One region of the Arthrobacter sp. 05L44 genome, then DNA from elsewhere that is predicted to be linked to it. Evidence: predicted binding sites of a transcription regulator. Region 1 holds the regulator's gene; the other holds the start of a gene.
The links. The regulator Rex, encoded in region 1, represses fermentation and respiration genes when NADH is low (regulators of the CRP and FNR family bind a similar motif). The targets are predictions, from matches to a motif close to CTTGTGAANNNNTTCACAAG.
Positions count from the first base shown of each region.

Region 2: AC1DHY_RS05570 (glyceraldehyde-3-phosphate dehydrogenase) is a predicted target of Rex. The motif match lies at 1,964-1,983, and genes of this name have one in related genera.

Region 1 covers NZ_JBFTNS010000001.1:785,343-792,704, forward strand. The annotation lists gene AC1DHY_RS03625 (hypothetical protein) at 28-657, shown strand; gene AC1DHY_RS03630 (hypothetical protein) at 878-1,729, shown strand; gene AC1DHY_RS03635 (redox-sensing transcriptional repressor Rex) at 1,778-2,473, opposite strand; gene AC1DHY_RS03640 (glutaredoxin family protein) at 2,555-2,833, opposite strand; gene AC1DHY_RS03645 (HAD family hydrolase) at 2,953-3,771, shown strand; gene AC1DHY_RS03650 (30S ribosomal protein bS22) at 3,866-3,964, opposite strand; gene AC1DHY_RS03655 (helix-turn-helix domain-containing protein) at 4,158-4,370, opposite strand; gene AC1DHY_RS03660 (3-deoxy-7-phosphoheptulonate synthase) at 4,564-5,676, opposite strand; gene AC1DHY_RS03665 (FadR/GntR family transcriptional regulator) at 5,936-6,625, opposite strand; gene AC1DHY_RS03670 (alpha-hydroxy acid oxidase) at 6,721-7,362, shown strand, end outside.
Region 2 covers NZ_JBFTNS010000002.1:61,717-69,078, reverse strand. The annotation lists gene AC1DHY_RS05575 (hypothetical protein) at 1-185, opposite strand, end outside; gene AC1DHY_RS05570 (glyceraldehyde-3-phosphate dehydrogenase) at 251-1,744, opposite strand; gene AC1DHY_RS05565 (LPXTG cell wall anchor domain-containing protein) at 2,016-2,168, shown strand; RNA gene rnpB (RNase P RNA component class A) at 2,234-2,625, opposite strand; gene AC1DHY_RS05555 (SPFH domain-containing protein) at 2,736-3,599, shown strand; gene AC1DHY_RS05550 (YaaA family protein) at 3,650-4,414, shown strand; gene AC1DHY_RS05545 (zinc ribbon domain-containing protein) at 4,431-5,168, opposite strand; gene AC1DHY_RS05540 (Nif3-like dinuclear metal center hexameric protein) at 5,238-6,131, opposite strand; gene msrA (peptide-methionine (S)-S-oxide reductase MsrA) at 6,243-6,767, shown strand; gene cysK (cysteine synthase A) at 6,834-7,362, shown strand, end outside.

The sequences.
Region 1 (7,362 bases):
CCAGCCTGGCGGTCTAAAGTGAAATCCATGAGCAATTCCGGCGACGTCCCCGAGCCACCCCAGCCCGACGGCACAACACCGCCGGAGCCGGGCGCCGCCCTGCCCGGCCCGGCCGACGGCCCCGCAGCGGGCGGCACCCCCGGCCCCGGACGGGCACCCGGGTTCCGATTCCGTTGGCCCGAGGACCGGCCACGGACCTTCCGGGAGGCACTCCCCGTTGGCGGCTACTCGTCGATACTCAACGTCCCGGCGATGCCCACGGAGCTGAAGATCTCGTATTGGGTGTGGGTGGTCGGCGGCGTGTTGGGACTGCTCGCAGGGGTGATCGGGCTGTTTGGCACCCTCGTCCTGTTTGTGGTCTCACCGCTATCCGGCATCCTGCTGCTCTTGCTGGTGCTGGTCTCTGTGGCCCTCGCCGCGGTGCAGGTCACGCTGGCGATGAAAATGGCGGAAGGTTGGGAATGGGCCCGGTTCGGCCTGACCCTCGCGGCCGGTGTCAGCCTGGTGCTCGCCGCGCTGAGTTCTGGGATGGCCGGAGGCGGAAGCTGGCCCGGCTTTGTCATCAGCCTCGTGGCGACGGCCCTGATGTGGCTGCCCCGGTCACAGTCCTGGTTTGAGGGCTTCAAGGGACGTTTCCGGCCAGGTCCCGCGGCCTAGTCGCGGCCGGGAAACGGGACCTGGCCACCCCGTCCTCCCGCTCCCGCGTGCCGCCGCTCGTGCCGCCGTTCAGTGCGCCCCTCGTGCCGCCGAGAATACCTCTTGGGAATGACCCAAACGGCCGCGTGTGCGCGGTACGGTGTACTTAAACCACGCTGGGGGCAGGGTTGTAACGCTGGTCCCGGTAGCCCATTCCGTCAACCACATGCAAAGGACCGCCATGAGTAACCCGCCAGTCGAGCCTTCCAGCCCGGACGGACCCGAGTCGGGCAAGCAGGCTCCGCAGTACGGCCAGCAGCCTCCCCAGTACGGACAGCAGCCGCCGCAGTACGGGCAGAACGCACCGCAGGCCCCGCAGTACGGCCAGCAGCAGCCCCAGTACGGGCAGAACGCGCCGCAGTACGGCCAGCAGCAGTATGGGCAGCAGTCTCCGCAGTACGGCCAGCAGCAGTACGGCCAGAACGCGCCGCAGTACGGGCAGCAGCCGTCGGCCTATGGCCAGGCTCCCGGCCAGTTCGGCCAGAGCCCTTACGGCCAGTCGCCCTACGCGCAGTATCCCTCGGAGCTCCCGGGCGGCGGCACCGCGACCCGGCCCGCGCAGCTGGATCTTGCCTTCTGGCTCATCATCGGTGCCGGCGTCCTCGCGTTCGTCAGCAGCCTGGTCATTGCCTTCACCGGTGCGGCGTACTTTGAAACCGCCATGCAGGAAGCTGCCGTCCAGCAGGGCAAGAGCCTCTCCCCCTCCGAAATCAACGCCGTGCGTGGAATCATCCCGGCCAGCGGCATCATCGGCGGACTCATCTCCCTGGGCCTGTACGCACTGGTAGCCTTCCCGGTCCGCAAGGGCAAGAACTGGGCCCGCATCCTGGGCATCGTATTCGCCGCCATCTCGCTGCTCGGCCTCTTCGGCGGAGCCTTCTCCTTCGGCGTCGTCTCCGGCATCCTGCAGATCATTGTGATCCTGATGGGTGTGGCCGGCATTGTGATCCTGTACTTGCCGACGGTCTCGCCGTACTTCCAGAAGCAGCAGCCGTTCACCAACCCCTACGCGCAGAACCCCTACGGGCGCTAAGCCAGTACCCGCAGCCAAGGGCGCGGGATCCGGACGGGCAGGCTGATCCTAGTCAGCGTCCTCCGGGTCCTGCGCCCTTTGTGCGTGGTAGGCGAGGATCTGGAGTTCGGTGGCCATGTCCACCTTCCGGAGGTTGACCCCGGCCGGCACCTGCAGCATGACCGGGGCAAAACTCAGGATGCTGCGCACCCCGGCTGCCACCACACGGTCACAGACACCCTGCGCCACGGCCGCAGGCAGCGCCAGGACCACCATGTTGGCGCCGGTGCGCTGCAGCACGGCCTCAAGGTCCGCGGCGTCGCTGACCCGCAACCAGCCCACCTCGCTGCCCACCACCATCTGGTCGGCGTCGAAGATCGCCACGATGTCAAAGCCGCGGGACTCGAATCCGCCGTAGCGGGCGAGGGCCTTGCCGAGGTTGCCGGCCCCGACGATCGCGACTTTCCAGTCGTGCGTCAGCCCCAGGGCTGCCGCGATATGCCTGTTCAGGTACTGCACCTCATAGCCCACGCCTCTGGTCCCGTAGGAGCCCACGTAGGAGAGGTCCTTGCGGAGAGTGGAGGAACTGACGCCCGACGCTTCGGCGAGGGATTCCGAGGACACGCGGTCCACGCCGTCGGCCAGCAGGGTGGTGAGGGCGCGCAGATAGATCGTCAGCCGGGCCACGGCCGCGGGCGGGATCTGCTTGGCGGCAGTCCCGGTTCCGCCGGGCAGGGCATCGGGTGAGGAATCCAGCGAAGTCACTATCTGCTCCATTGAGTCGCGTTGTGCCTCCACTCTAGGGCCCCCGCAGTTCGGGCCACAAAGCCGCGCCCGGGGGCCCGCTTAGGCGGGCGGTGACTCGGGCAGGCCCAGGGCGCGCCGCAGGGTGCGCGCCAGCCGGACTTCGTCGATCCGCCAGAAGTCGCGCTGGACGCCGTCCACCAGCAGCACCGGGATCTCCTCCGCATAGCGGTCGCGGAGTTCGGCGTCGCCGTCGATGGATTGCTCGGACCAGCCAAGTCCCAGCGCGGCGGTGACCCTGCCGACGGCGGCACGCGCGTCGGTGCAGAGATGGCAGTCGGCCTTGGTGATGAGGACGACGTCGGGGGCGGGTTTGGTCATGGCTCCACGGTAGCCCGGACCCGATCCGGTCGTCGACGCCGCTGCGGTTTCCACCCCCGCCGGCGGGACGCCGGGCAGTCCTGCGCGAGGGATCCCCGTGCATTGACTAGACTCGTGGCATGCCCGAGGAGAAGATCGTCGCTGTGGCCACGCCGCCGGTTGCGTCCGCGCAGCACGGCGAAGCTGCCTTCTTCGACGTCGATAACACCCTCATGCGGGGCGCCAGCCTGTTCCATGTGGCCCGGAAGATGCACCAGCGCGGAGCGTTCACCATCCCGCAGGCCGCCGGGTTCGCCTGGAAGCAGCTGATGTTCGTATTCCGCGGCGAGAAGCTGGACGATGTCCACGCCGTCCGTGACACCGCGCTGAGCCTGGCCTCCGGTTTTACCGTCAAGGACATCGAGGCCCTCGGCGAGGAAGTCTACGACGAGATGATCGAGTCCCGGATCTGGCCCGGGACCAAGGCGCTGGCCGAACAGCACCTGCGGGTGGGCCGCCGCGTCTGGCTAGTCACCGCCACCCCCGTGGAGGTAGCCACCGTCATCTCCACCCGGCTCGGCCTCACGGGCGCCCTCGGCACCGTGGGCGAGATCCACGAGGGCTCCTACACCGGACGCCTGGTGGGTGACATCCTGCACGGCCCCGCGAAAGCCGTGGCGGTCCGCGCCATTGCCGAGGCGGAAGGCCTGGACCTCGCCCGCTGCTGGGCCTACAGCGATTCGCACAACGACATCCCGCTGCTGAGCATGGTGGGGCATCCCGTGGCCATCAACCCGGACGCCCGGCTGCGCCGCCACGCCCGCGAAAACAACTGGCCGGTCTACGACTTCCGGTCCGGCCGCCGGGCCGCGACGCTGGGGCTCAAAGCCGCGACCGTCGGCGGAGCCGTCTACGGCCTTTGGCGCGGCTTCTCCAGGTTCCGCGGCCCGACCGTCTAACAGCCACCGCCGCGTCCGGCCAGCCGCACCTGCCGGGAAAACGGAAAATGCCCGCCGCCGGAAGGCAACGGGCATTGACGCTGGGGAAGTATCTCTACTTCTTGTTGCGACGCTGGTGGCGCGTCTTGCGAAGCAGCTTGCGGTGCTTCTTCTTGGCCATACGCTTGCGACGCTTCTTAATAACTGAACCCACGAAAGTTCCTTACCGGCTAGATGCATTACCTGCCTGTTGGGAAGGGTCCGCGGGCTAAGCAGCAGACTGAACAACTGACAGGTTCTTACAATGACGTAAAACGTTCCTTAACAGGGTACCGCCTATCGGGGGCACACCACGACCGCAGGCCCCGCGAGGGGGTCTGCTGCGGCCCGGCGCGGCGGCAGAAGACTCAGGCCGTCTCAGTGCGTCCGTCGACGACAGCACCCTTGAGGTACTGTTCGACGGCGTTTTCCGGAACCCGGTATGAGCGGCCGAAGCGCACCGCCGGCATTTCGCCGGAGTGCACCAGGCGATACACGGTCATTTTCGATACCCGCATCACATCCGCGACCTCGGCCACGGTGAGAAAGCGCGCGTTGGAGAAGTTGGCCTCCGAAGACATTTCCCTTATTCCTTTTGCTCAAGCGAACGGCTGCCCCGTCTGAACGACATGGCGGTGTGCCGATGCTGAGCCATCAAACAACCATGTGCTAGATACTCTAGGGGTTAGTGGTGCCAATGTGAAAGGTTTCCGCAAGAATCTGCGAAGGATTTCCGCAGGATTTGCGCAGGAGCCACCCTTCCACGTTTGGCCCTTAGCCTCGGTTCCGCCGGGCCCGCGCCGAGGCCGCCAGCTCCCCGAGCAACGACGCCGTGACATCCCAGTCCATGCAGGCGTCGGTGACGCTCTGGCCGTACCGGAGGCTGTCGGTTCCGGCGGCGTGGTCGGCGACGTCCAGGGCCTGCGCACCCCCGACCAGGAAGCTCTCCAGCATCACGCCGGCGATGGCAGACGCCGAGGCTCCGCCGTTTTCGAGCTGGGCACCAATTTCGAGCGCCACCTCTGCCTGCCGGTGGTGGTTCTTGCCGCTGTTGGCGTGGCTGGCGTCCACGATCAGGCGCGGGTTCAGCTGCTTGGCGGCAAGCCTGGCCGAGGCGGCCTCGACGTCGGCCGCGGCGAAGTTGGGCCCGCCGCTGCCGCCGCGGAGGATGACGTGGGTGTCCGGGTTACCGGCGGTGCTGACCAGGGCGGCGCGGCCGTCGTCGTCAATTCCCAGGAACGCCTGGGCGGCACCCGCGGCGCTGCAGGCGTCAAGGGCCACCTGGAGGCCGCCGTCGGTCCCGTTCTTGAACCCGATCGGCATCGAGAGGCCGGAGGCGAGCTGGCGGTGGATCTGGCTCTCCGTGGTGCGGGCGCCGATGGCCCCCCACACGACGAGGTCCGCCATGTACTGCGGGCTGATCGGTTCGAGGAATTCCGTGGCGGTAGGCAGCCCGAGTGCCGTGACCTGGCGGAGGAACTGGCGGGCGGCGCGCAGGCCGGCGGCGATGTCATGGCTGCCATCGAGCCGGGGGTCGTTGATCAGGCCCTTCCAGCCCACCGTGGTGCGCGGCTTCTCGAAGTAGGTGCGCATGACGATGAGGAGGTCCTCGCGGTGCTTTTCGGCCTGGCTGACCAGCCTCCGGGCGTATTCCAGCCCGGCCTTGGGGTCGTGGATGGAGCAGGGGCCCACAATCACCAGTAGCCGGTCGTCGACGCCGTCCATGATCGCCCGCACCTCGTCCCGGCCGCGGCCGACGACGTCCGATCCGCGGGCGTCCAGCGGGAGTTCCGCGATCATTTCCTGCGGGGTGGGCAGCGGGGTGAAGCGGCTGACGCGCAGGTTGGATGTGGACTGCTGGCTGTCAGTGGCTGCTTCGATACTCATGGTGGGGTCCTGTCCGGGGTGCGGAGCGGGCCCTGATCAGAACCCGCCGGAGAAATGGCGAAGGGCAGAGAATTATCTCTGCCCTGTTGGCTCTGAAGGTACGTGGATGCGTGTCAGTTAGACGCGGGCCCCTCCAGAGCCAACGAAAAATACGCATACCAACGGTTAGTCATGCCATTGACCATAACCCCGCCCGGGCGGCAGGGCAAAGCGGCGGCGTAATATTGCCGCCGCGCGGCCGCGGCGCGGATGGGTGCGGTCAGGACCGGCCGCCCAGCCCCGCCTCGGCGTAGTAGCCCTCGATATGGTCCGCCACCAGCCTGGCCGCCCCGGCGCCGTCGTTCCTGCCGATGGCTGAAAGGATGCCCCGGTGCTCATGCCGCAGGCGCGCGGCGGTGGCCTGCCAGTCCGGCAGGTTGGCTGTCAGCCGGCTGGCGTAGTCCTGGATGGATTCACGCAGGGAACCCATCATGGCGCTGACCACGGCGTTGCCGGCGGCGTCCGCCAGTGCCAGGTGGAACCGGACATCCAGGGCCAGGAACTCGGCAGTGTCCGCGCAGTCCTCCATTCGCTCCAGCAGGGCAGCGGCCTCGGCCAGGGCCGGCGCATCCGGCCGCGCCCGTGCCGCCGCCCAGGACTCGAGCAGCACACGCGTCTGCACAATGTCCGCCACGGGAAGATGCGACGTGGCCACATGGAGCCGCAGGGCAGCGCCCAAGGCCGCCGTCGGATCCGAGATCACCACGGTCCCGGCGTCGGGGCCGGAGCCCACGCCGGCCCGGACCACACCCATGGCCTCCAGGATCCGGATGGCCTCGCGAACCGAGGTGCGGGAGACGCCCAGCCGCTCGGCCAGTGTCCGTTCCGCGGGGAGCCGGCCGCCCACGAGGAGCTGTCCGCTGGAGAGTTGTTCCTCAATCCACTGCAGGACCAGCTGGTGCGTACGCATGGACCCATAGTACTTGTTGTGGTCCGACCACATCCCCTACAGTGTGGTTGGACCACAGAACCGCAGCCACTGCATTTGGACGCCCGGAGGACGCTATGACGCAACCCACCATCACCGGCAACCCGGAGGCGCCGACGACGCCGTCGGAAACAGCCTCCGCCACCGCCGCCCCCCAGCGCGGCGTCCCGGCCGCCCTGAAACGGCGCATCCCCAAGTACGCGGACCTCGCGCCGCTGATGCAGTTCAAGAAGCCCGATTTCGGCCGCGAAGCGCGGCTGCGCCGGGCCAGCACCATCTGGGACCTCCGGGACATGGCCAAGCGGCGCACGCCCAAGGCACCCTTCGATTACACGGACGGCGCGGCCGAAGCGGAGATCACCCTCCGCCGGGCGCGCGAGGCGTTCCTTGATATCGAATTCCGCCCGGGCATCCTGCGAGATGTCTCCAGCGTGGATCTCAGCACCGAAATCCTCGGCAGGACCGCCCGCCTGCCTTTCGGCATCGCACCCACCGGCTTCACCCGGATGATGCAATCGGAGGGCGAATACGCCGGCTCGCGCGCCGCCGCGGACGCGGGCATCCCGTACACACTCTCCACCATGGGCACGGCCTCCATCGAGGACGTCGCTGCGGCCGCCCCTGACGGCCGCAACTGGTTCCAGCTGTACTTGTGGACGGACCGGGACCGCTCCCTGGAACTGATCGAGCGCGCCGCCCGCGCCGGGAACGACACCCTG
Region 2 (7,362 bases), on a different contig from region 1:
AGGTCTTCCTCGGCGACGTTCAGCAGAGCTTCGAGTTGGTGCACCCGCGCGTCGTCGACCTCTCCCGCCTCGCGCTTGGCGCGGGCGTCGTCAAGGAGGCGCTTGGCTTCCTTGGCGTTGCCCCGCGCAATGTCGAGTGCGTGTTCCAGGGTGGTTTCGTGCTCCACAGCCGAGTTCTGTTCCATGGCTCCATTGTGGTTCCCTTTCCCGGCCGATTCCAGCGACCGGCCGGGAAAGTCACCAAAAGGAGTTATCCGACCTCGACCGGAAGGCCGGCGGCCTCAAGCGTGGCCACGGCATCCTTGGCCGGGAACGACGGCGGGTTCACGCCGGCCATTTCCTCCATCACGCGGACAACCTGGCAGCTGTAGCCGAACTCGTTGTCGTACCAGACGTACAGCACGAGGTTCTTTTCGTTGGAGATGGTGGCCAGGCCGTCGACGATGCCTGCGCGGCGGGAGCCGACGAAGTCGGTGGAGACCACCTCGGGGGAATCGATGTAGTCGATCTGCTTGCGCAGCTCGGAGTGCAGCGACATCTCCCGGAGGTAGTCGTTGACCTCATCCTTGGTGGTGCCGTTTTCGAGGCTCAGGTTCAGGATGGCCAGCGACACATCCGGGGTGGGGACGCGGATGGAGCTGCCGGTGAGCTTGCCGAGGAGTTCGGGCAGGGCCTTGGCCACGGCCTTGGCCGCACCGGTTTCGGTGATGACCATGTTCAGCGCGGCGGAGCGGCCGCGGCGGTCACCCTTGTGGAAGTTGTCGATCAGGTTCTGGTCGTTGGTGAACGAGTGAACCGTTTCCACGTGCCCGTGCACCACGCCGTAGCGGTCGTTGATGGCCTTCAGCACCGGGGTGATGGCGTTGGTGGTGCAGGACGCCGCGGAGACGATCGTGTCCGAGTCGGTAATCGTGGCGTGGTTGATGCCGTGCACGATGTTCTTCAGTTCGCCCTTGCCGGGCGCCGTGAGGAGGACGCGGGCCGCACCCTTGCTCTGGAGGTGCTGCGACAGGCCCTCCGCGTCGCGCCAGCGGCCGGTGTTGTCAACCACCAGTGCGTCGTGGATGCCGTAGGCGGTGTAGTCCACGGTGGCCGGGTTGTCCGAGTAGATGACCTGGATCTGGACGCCGTTGGCCGTGATGGTGTCGTTCTCGAGGTCCACCTTGATGGTGCCTTCGAAGGAACCGTGGACCGAGTCGCGGCGCAGCAGGCTGGCGCGCTTGGTGAGGTCGTTGTCCGAGCCGCGGCGCACCACGATCGCGCGCAGGCGCAGCCCGTGACCGCCACCGGCCTTTTCGATCAGGAGGCGGGCCAGGAGCCGGCCGATACGGCCGAAGCCGTAGAGGACGACGTCGGTGCTGGTGCGGTCATCGCCGCCGCGCTTACCGACGACGTCTGCGAGCTCGGCCCGGAGGAATTCGTCGAGGCTGACGCCGTCGCCCTCGGCACGGTACTTCTCGGTCAGGCGGGCGATGTCGATCGCTGCGGCGCCGAGGTCCAGCTGGGTGAGGGCGTCAAGGAGCGGGGCCGTCTCTTCGAGGCGCAGCTCCTCCTTGCTCATCCGGCGGGCGAAGCGGTGCGCCTTCAGGATGTTCATGGTGGACTTGTTGATCAGGCTCCGACCGTGGATGGAGGTCACCACGTTGTTCTCGCGGTACAGCCGGCCGATGACCGGAATCATGGCCTCGGCGAGCGCCTCCCGGCCCATCCACGTATCAAGACAAGAATCTGACGTCTGGCTCACAGAACTACCTTCCTAAAATCCACCACATACGTCCTCGTATGCGGAAGTCGGCTGCCGGTGGATCTCCGGAACCCTTGGCGCTGCGGGGATTCGGTCCACCCCGCGCACCTTTATGGAGCGCAAAGAAAAAGCCACCGGCTGCGAACGCAGACCCGGTGGCAGAACATCTACGTTCAGTCTCCATTCTAGGCTGGCACGGTGGCCATGCGGGCCGGGGGAAGCGTGAAATCACTCACACGCCACCGCGCGGCGCATGACATAGGATGTCCAGATGGGACTCATCGTTGCACTACTTGTCATCTGGCTTATCCTCTCGATCCTGGGCTTCGTCGTTAAGGGCCTGATCTGGCTGGCCATCATCGGCCTGGTCCTGTTCGTCGCCACGGCGGCGTGGGGCTGGGTGAAGCGGAAGGCGAAGGCCTAATCCACTCCTAACGCCTTAAACGAGAAGGGCTGGCACCAGATGGTGCCAGCCCTTTTTCGTTGGGTGGGATGGGTTGACCGATACGCCGGGTTCTGTGTTCCCGCGCTGTTACCGGCGCGGGAGTAGCGGCCATCCATCTACGGACGCCGTTGCCGACGCCCTCCAGCAGCCTACCCGGACACTCGGGCGGGCAGCCCTCAAACGTGTCCTGTCTGGCCTTGCTCCGGGTGGGGTTTACCTAGCCTTCCCGGTCACCCGGGAAGCTGGTGGTCTCTTACACCACCGTTTCACCCTTACCTGCTCCCCCGCCGTGCGGACACGGCGCGGTACAGGCGGTCTGTTCTCTGTGGCACTGGCCTGCGGGTTACCCCGAGTGGGCGTTACCCACCACCCTGCCCTGCGGAGCCCGGACGTTCCTCGAGCCACTTGCAAGGCGCGCGGCCGCCTGGTCAACCCATCCGCAGTACATTCTACGGGTCCCCCGGCGGCCGGCCTGACCGGCGCCTTTTCGCCCCGCCGGTGGGAGAATTGAAGCAGCAATCCCGTCAGATAAAGGAAGCGATCCGGATGGGTCTGACCGCAATCGTCGTATGGCTTCTTATCGCGGTGCTGCTGGTCGCCGCGGCCCGGATGTCGATCCGGATTGTCCGCCAGTACGAGCAAGGCGTGCTTTTCCGGCTGGGCCGGGTCATCGGGGTCCGTATGCCGGGCCTGCGGCTGATCATTCCGGTGATCGACCGCCTCCAGCTGGTCAGCCTCCGGATTGTGACCATGCCGATCCAGTCCCAGGGCATCATCACGCAGGACAACGTCAGCGTGGACATCTCCGCCGTCGCCTATTACCGCGTGATCGATGCCGTGAAGTCGGTCGTGGCGATCGAGAACGTGGCCGCCGCCATCAACCAGATCGCGCAGACCACGCTGCGGAAGGTTGTTGGCCGGCACAGCCTCGACCAGACACTCTCGGAGACCGAGCACATCAACAGCGATATCCGCGAGATCCTGGACGCCCTGACGCTGGAGTGGGGCGTCGAAGTGACGCTCGTGGAGCTCAAGGACATCCAACTGCCGGAGAGTATGAAGCGCGCCATGGCCCGGCAGGCCGAGGCGGAGCGGGAGAAGCGGGCCAAAATCATCGCCGCCGAGGGCGAGGCAATCGCGGCGGCAGCCCTCGGGGAAGCCTCGGACATGATGATGGCCCACCCGCTGGCGCTGCAGCTGCGGAATCTACAGTCCCTCGTGGAAATCGCCGTCGACAAGAACTCCACGGTGGTCTTCCCTGCCCCGCTGATGAGCACCATCGGCGAACTCTCCGCGTTCCTGGCCCGGGAGACCCGGGCGGCCGGGGCTGCCGCACAGCTCCAGGCCCCCGCCGTCGCCCCGGCGCACGCACCAACCCCTATCCCGGCCGCGCCGCCCAAGGTAGCCTGACCGCGCCCACGGTCGCCTGACCGGCACCCGCCCGCCGGTAGGATCGTACGGTGCTGATTCTGCTGCCCCCGTCCGAAGGTAAGACCCCCGCAACCGGAGGCGCCCCCGTCGACCCGGACTCGCTCAGCTTCCCCGCCCTGAATGCCCACCGGGCGCGCGTCCTCGAAGCGCTCGGTACGGTCAGCGCCCACCACGACGCCCTCGCGCTGCTGGGGGTCGGCGCCTCGCTGACGGCCGACGTCGAACGCAACACCCGGCTGCACGCCGAGCCGGCGGCCCCGGCGCACCGGGTGTACTCCGGAGTTTTGTACGACGCTCTGGGCTACCGCTCTCTGACTCCGCGGCAGCGCCAGAAAGCCGATGAGTCGGTGGTGGTGATTTCCGCGCTCTGGGGCGCCATCCGGTTCGCGGACCGGGTCCCGGCCTACCGGCTGTCGATGGGCACTGCCCTCCCCGACGTCGGACGCCTCGCTTCGTTCTGGAAGCCGCAGCTCACGGCGGCGCTGGCCGCCGAAACGGCGGACGAGCTCATTGTTGACTGCCGCTCCAGCACCTACACCGCGGCGTGGGCACCCCCGCCGGAGCAGACCGTGGCCGTGAACGTCTTCACGGAGGTGGACGGGGTCCGCAAAGTGGTTAGCCACTTCGCCAAGCACACCCGTGGCGAACTGGCCCGGCACTTGCTGGCCCGGCGCGGCAAGGCGCCGCAGACTCCGGCGCAACTGCAGCAGGCAGCCGCCGAGAAGTGGTCCGCGGAGCTGGTGGGGGGCACGGCCCGCAAGCCGCACACCCTGAACCTCATTCTGCCCGGCTAGTCCTGACCTGCGCCGGCTAGGCCCACTCGGCGGAGCGGACCAGGATGCAGCCGGAGTCGGGGCAGAAAACAATGTCGTCCTCGGCAGCGGCCTTGATCTCCGCGAGGTCGCCGGGGCTCAGCTGCATGCCGGATCCCTCCGAGGTGCCGTGGAAGAGCCGGGCGGCGCCGACTCCGCGCTTGGCGAGGGTTTTGTCGTAGACCGCGAGCATTGCCGCATCCAGTCCGTCCGCGAACTCGGCACGCTGGCCGCGCACCACGGTGGTTTCGGCCGCGACCTCGGCCAGCTGCTCGTCCAGTTCGGCGCGGATGCTGCCGAACGAGCCCTGGATGTCGTCGACGATCTGCTGCTGCGCTGCCTGGCGGAGACGCAGTGCATCCAGCCGCTCCAGGACTTCGAGCTCGACGTCCTCAAGGTCCGAGCGGCGCTTGTTCAGCGAGGCGATGTCCCGCTGCAGGGCCACCAGGTCTTTGGACAGCCCGGTGCCGCTGTTGAGCCGGGCCTCGTCGCGTTCAATGCGGGAGGCGACCTGTTCGACGTCGGCCTCGGCCCGCTTGAGTTCCAGTTCGGCGTCGTGGACGGCTACCTTCGCGGCACCGAGCTCGCCCATGGCGATGCTGAGGGCCGCCTCAAGGTCGGTGATCCGGGAGTCGCTTTCAAGGCTGCGGCGGCGGTTCGACAGAGACTTGAGCTTGGCGTCGAGTCCCTGCAGTTCGAGCAACTTCATCTGTTCCGCCGGTGCTGCCTTGGCCACTATTTCCTCCGCGTGTTCACTTACCGGCCGGAGCCGGGCACCGTACTGGCGCTTCCTAGACTCTATCGCCTAGCCGGGAGTCAGGATGAAGTCCCACGGGTCGCTGTTGGTGGTGCTGACCCGGATTTCGATGTCGTGCCCCTGGTCAGCCAGGACGTTCCCGAGCGCATCCGCGGCCGCCGGCAGCCACAGCCACTCGCTGGCGAAGTGCGAGACATCGATCAGGTACGGCCGGTCATTGACGGCCGCTTCGCGGGCCTCGGACGCCGGATGGTGGCGCAGGTCCGCGGTCAGGTAAACATCGGCGTTGCTCGCACGGACCTCGTTGAACAGCGAGTCCCCGGCTCCCCCGCACAGGGCAACCCGGCGGACCAGGCCGTCCCGGTCACCGGACACCCGAACCCCGCCGGCCACGGACGGCAGGATGCCGAAGACCCGGGCGGCAAAGTCCCCCAGCGTCTGGACGTCGGCAAGGTCCCCGACCCGGCCGATCCCTTCCTCGGGAAGACCGTCCGCCGCAGGGGTCAGTGGCATTACGTCCTGCAGGCCGAGGGTGTCGGCGAGCACATCGGAGACTCCCCCGACGGCGGAATCACCGTTCGTGTGGACGGTCAGCAGCGCTGTACCAGTCTCGATCAGGCGGTGCACCGCCTTGCCCTTGGGGGTGTTGGCAGCCACGGACGTGACGCCTTTAAGTAACAGGGGGTGGTGGGTGATCAGCAGGTCCGCGCCCCAGTCGACGGCTTCCTCGATGACCTCGAGGCTGGGGTCCACGGCGAAGAGGATCTTGGATACCTCTGCCGACGGGTGCCCGGCCACCAGGCCCACCTCGTCCCATGACTCGGCGAGTGATTCGGGCCAGAGTTCCTCGACGGCCAGCAGGATCATGCCCAGCGTGGCGGCCGCACCGGAACTCTCGGCGTCGGAAGGCTGCGCTGAAACGTCGGTGTTCTCAGGTTCCATAACCTCATTTTTACCCTATCCGGCGGCCGGGACGTCCCAGCGCGGAGTCACGAGGACGCGGGAAATGCCGGGTTCGGGAATGATCCGGCGGGTTCGTCCATTGAACAGGACATGAGAACTTTCGTCCTCGGCGGGGGCTGCTTCTGGTGCCTCGACGCCGTCTACCAAAAGACCAAGGGTGTGAGCTCGGTGGTTTCTGGCTACACCGGAGGCCATGACCGCAACCCCGATTACTACTCAGTCTGCTCGGGCACCACCGGCCACGCCGAGGTGGTGGCCGTGACCTTTGACGAGGACATCATCCCGGCCGAGGTCATCCTCGACATGTTCTTCGCCCTGCACGATCCGACCACCTTGAACCGCCAGGGCTACGACGTCGGCACCCAGTACCGGTCCTCCATGTTCTATGAGACCACCGAAGAGAAGATCCTGTTCGAGGAAGCGATCGACCGGAACCAGGAGCTGTGGTCGAACCCGATTGTCACCGAAGTGAGCCGGCTTCCGGTCTTCCACGTGGCCGAGGATTTCCACCAGGACTACTACGCGAAATACCCCGACCAGGGGTACTGCCAGGTGATCATCAACCCGAAGCTGGCGAAGGCCAGGAAATATTACTCTGCATGGCTTAATGCTTAGCTAGGGCCAGAGCGCCCTCGTTAGGCTGACCTTAGATTTCCCCCTCACAGACAGGCACACATACCCATGGCACGGATCTATGACGATGTTACCCAGCTGGTCGGCGGCACTCCGCTGGTCCGCCTCAACCGGTTGAGCGAAGGCCTGAACGCCACTGTGGCGGTCAAGCTCGAGTTCTACAACCCGGCCAACAGCGTCAAGGACCGGATCGGCGTTGCCATCATCGATGCGGCGGAGAAGTCCGGTGCGCTCAAGCCCGGCGGCACCATTGTCGAGGGAACCTCGGGCAACACCGGCATTGCCCTGGCGATGGTGGGCGCAGCCCGCGGCTACAAGGTCATCCTCACCATGCCGGAGACCATGTCCACGGAACGCCGCGTTATGCTGCGCGCCTACGGTGCCGAGATTGTGCTGACCCCGGGGTCCGAGGGCATGCGCGGAGCCGTGGAGAAAGCCCAGGACATCGTCGCCAACACGGAGAACTCCATCTGGGCGCAGCAGTTCGCCAACGAGGCCAACCCCGAGGTGCACCGCCGGACCACCGCTGAGGAAATCTGGGCCGATACCGACGGCAAGGTGGACATCTTCGTTGCCG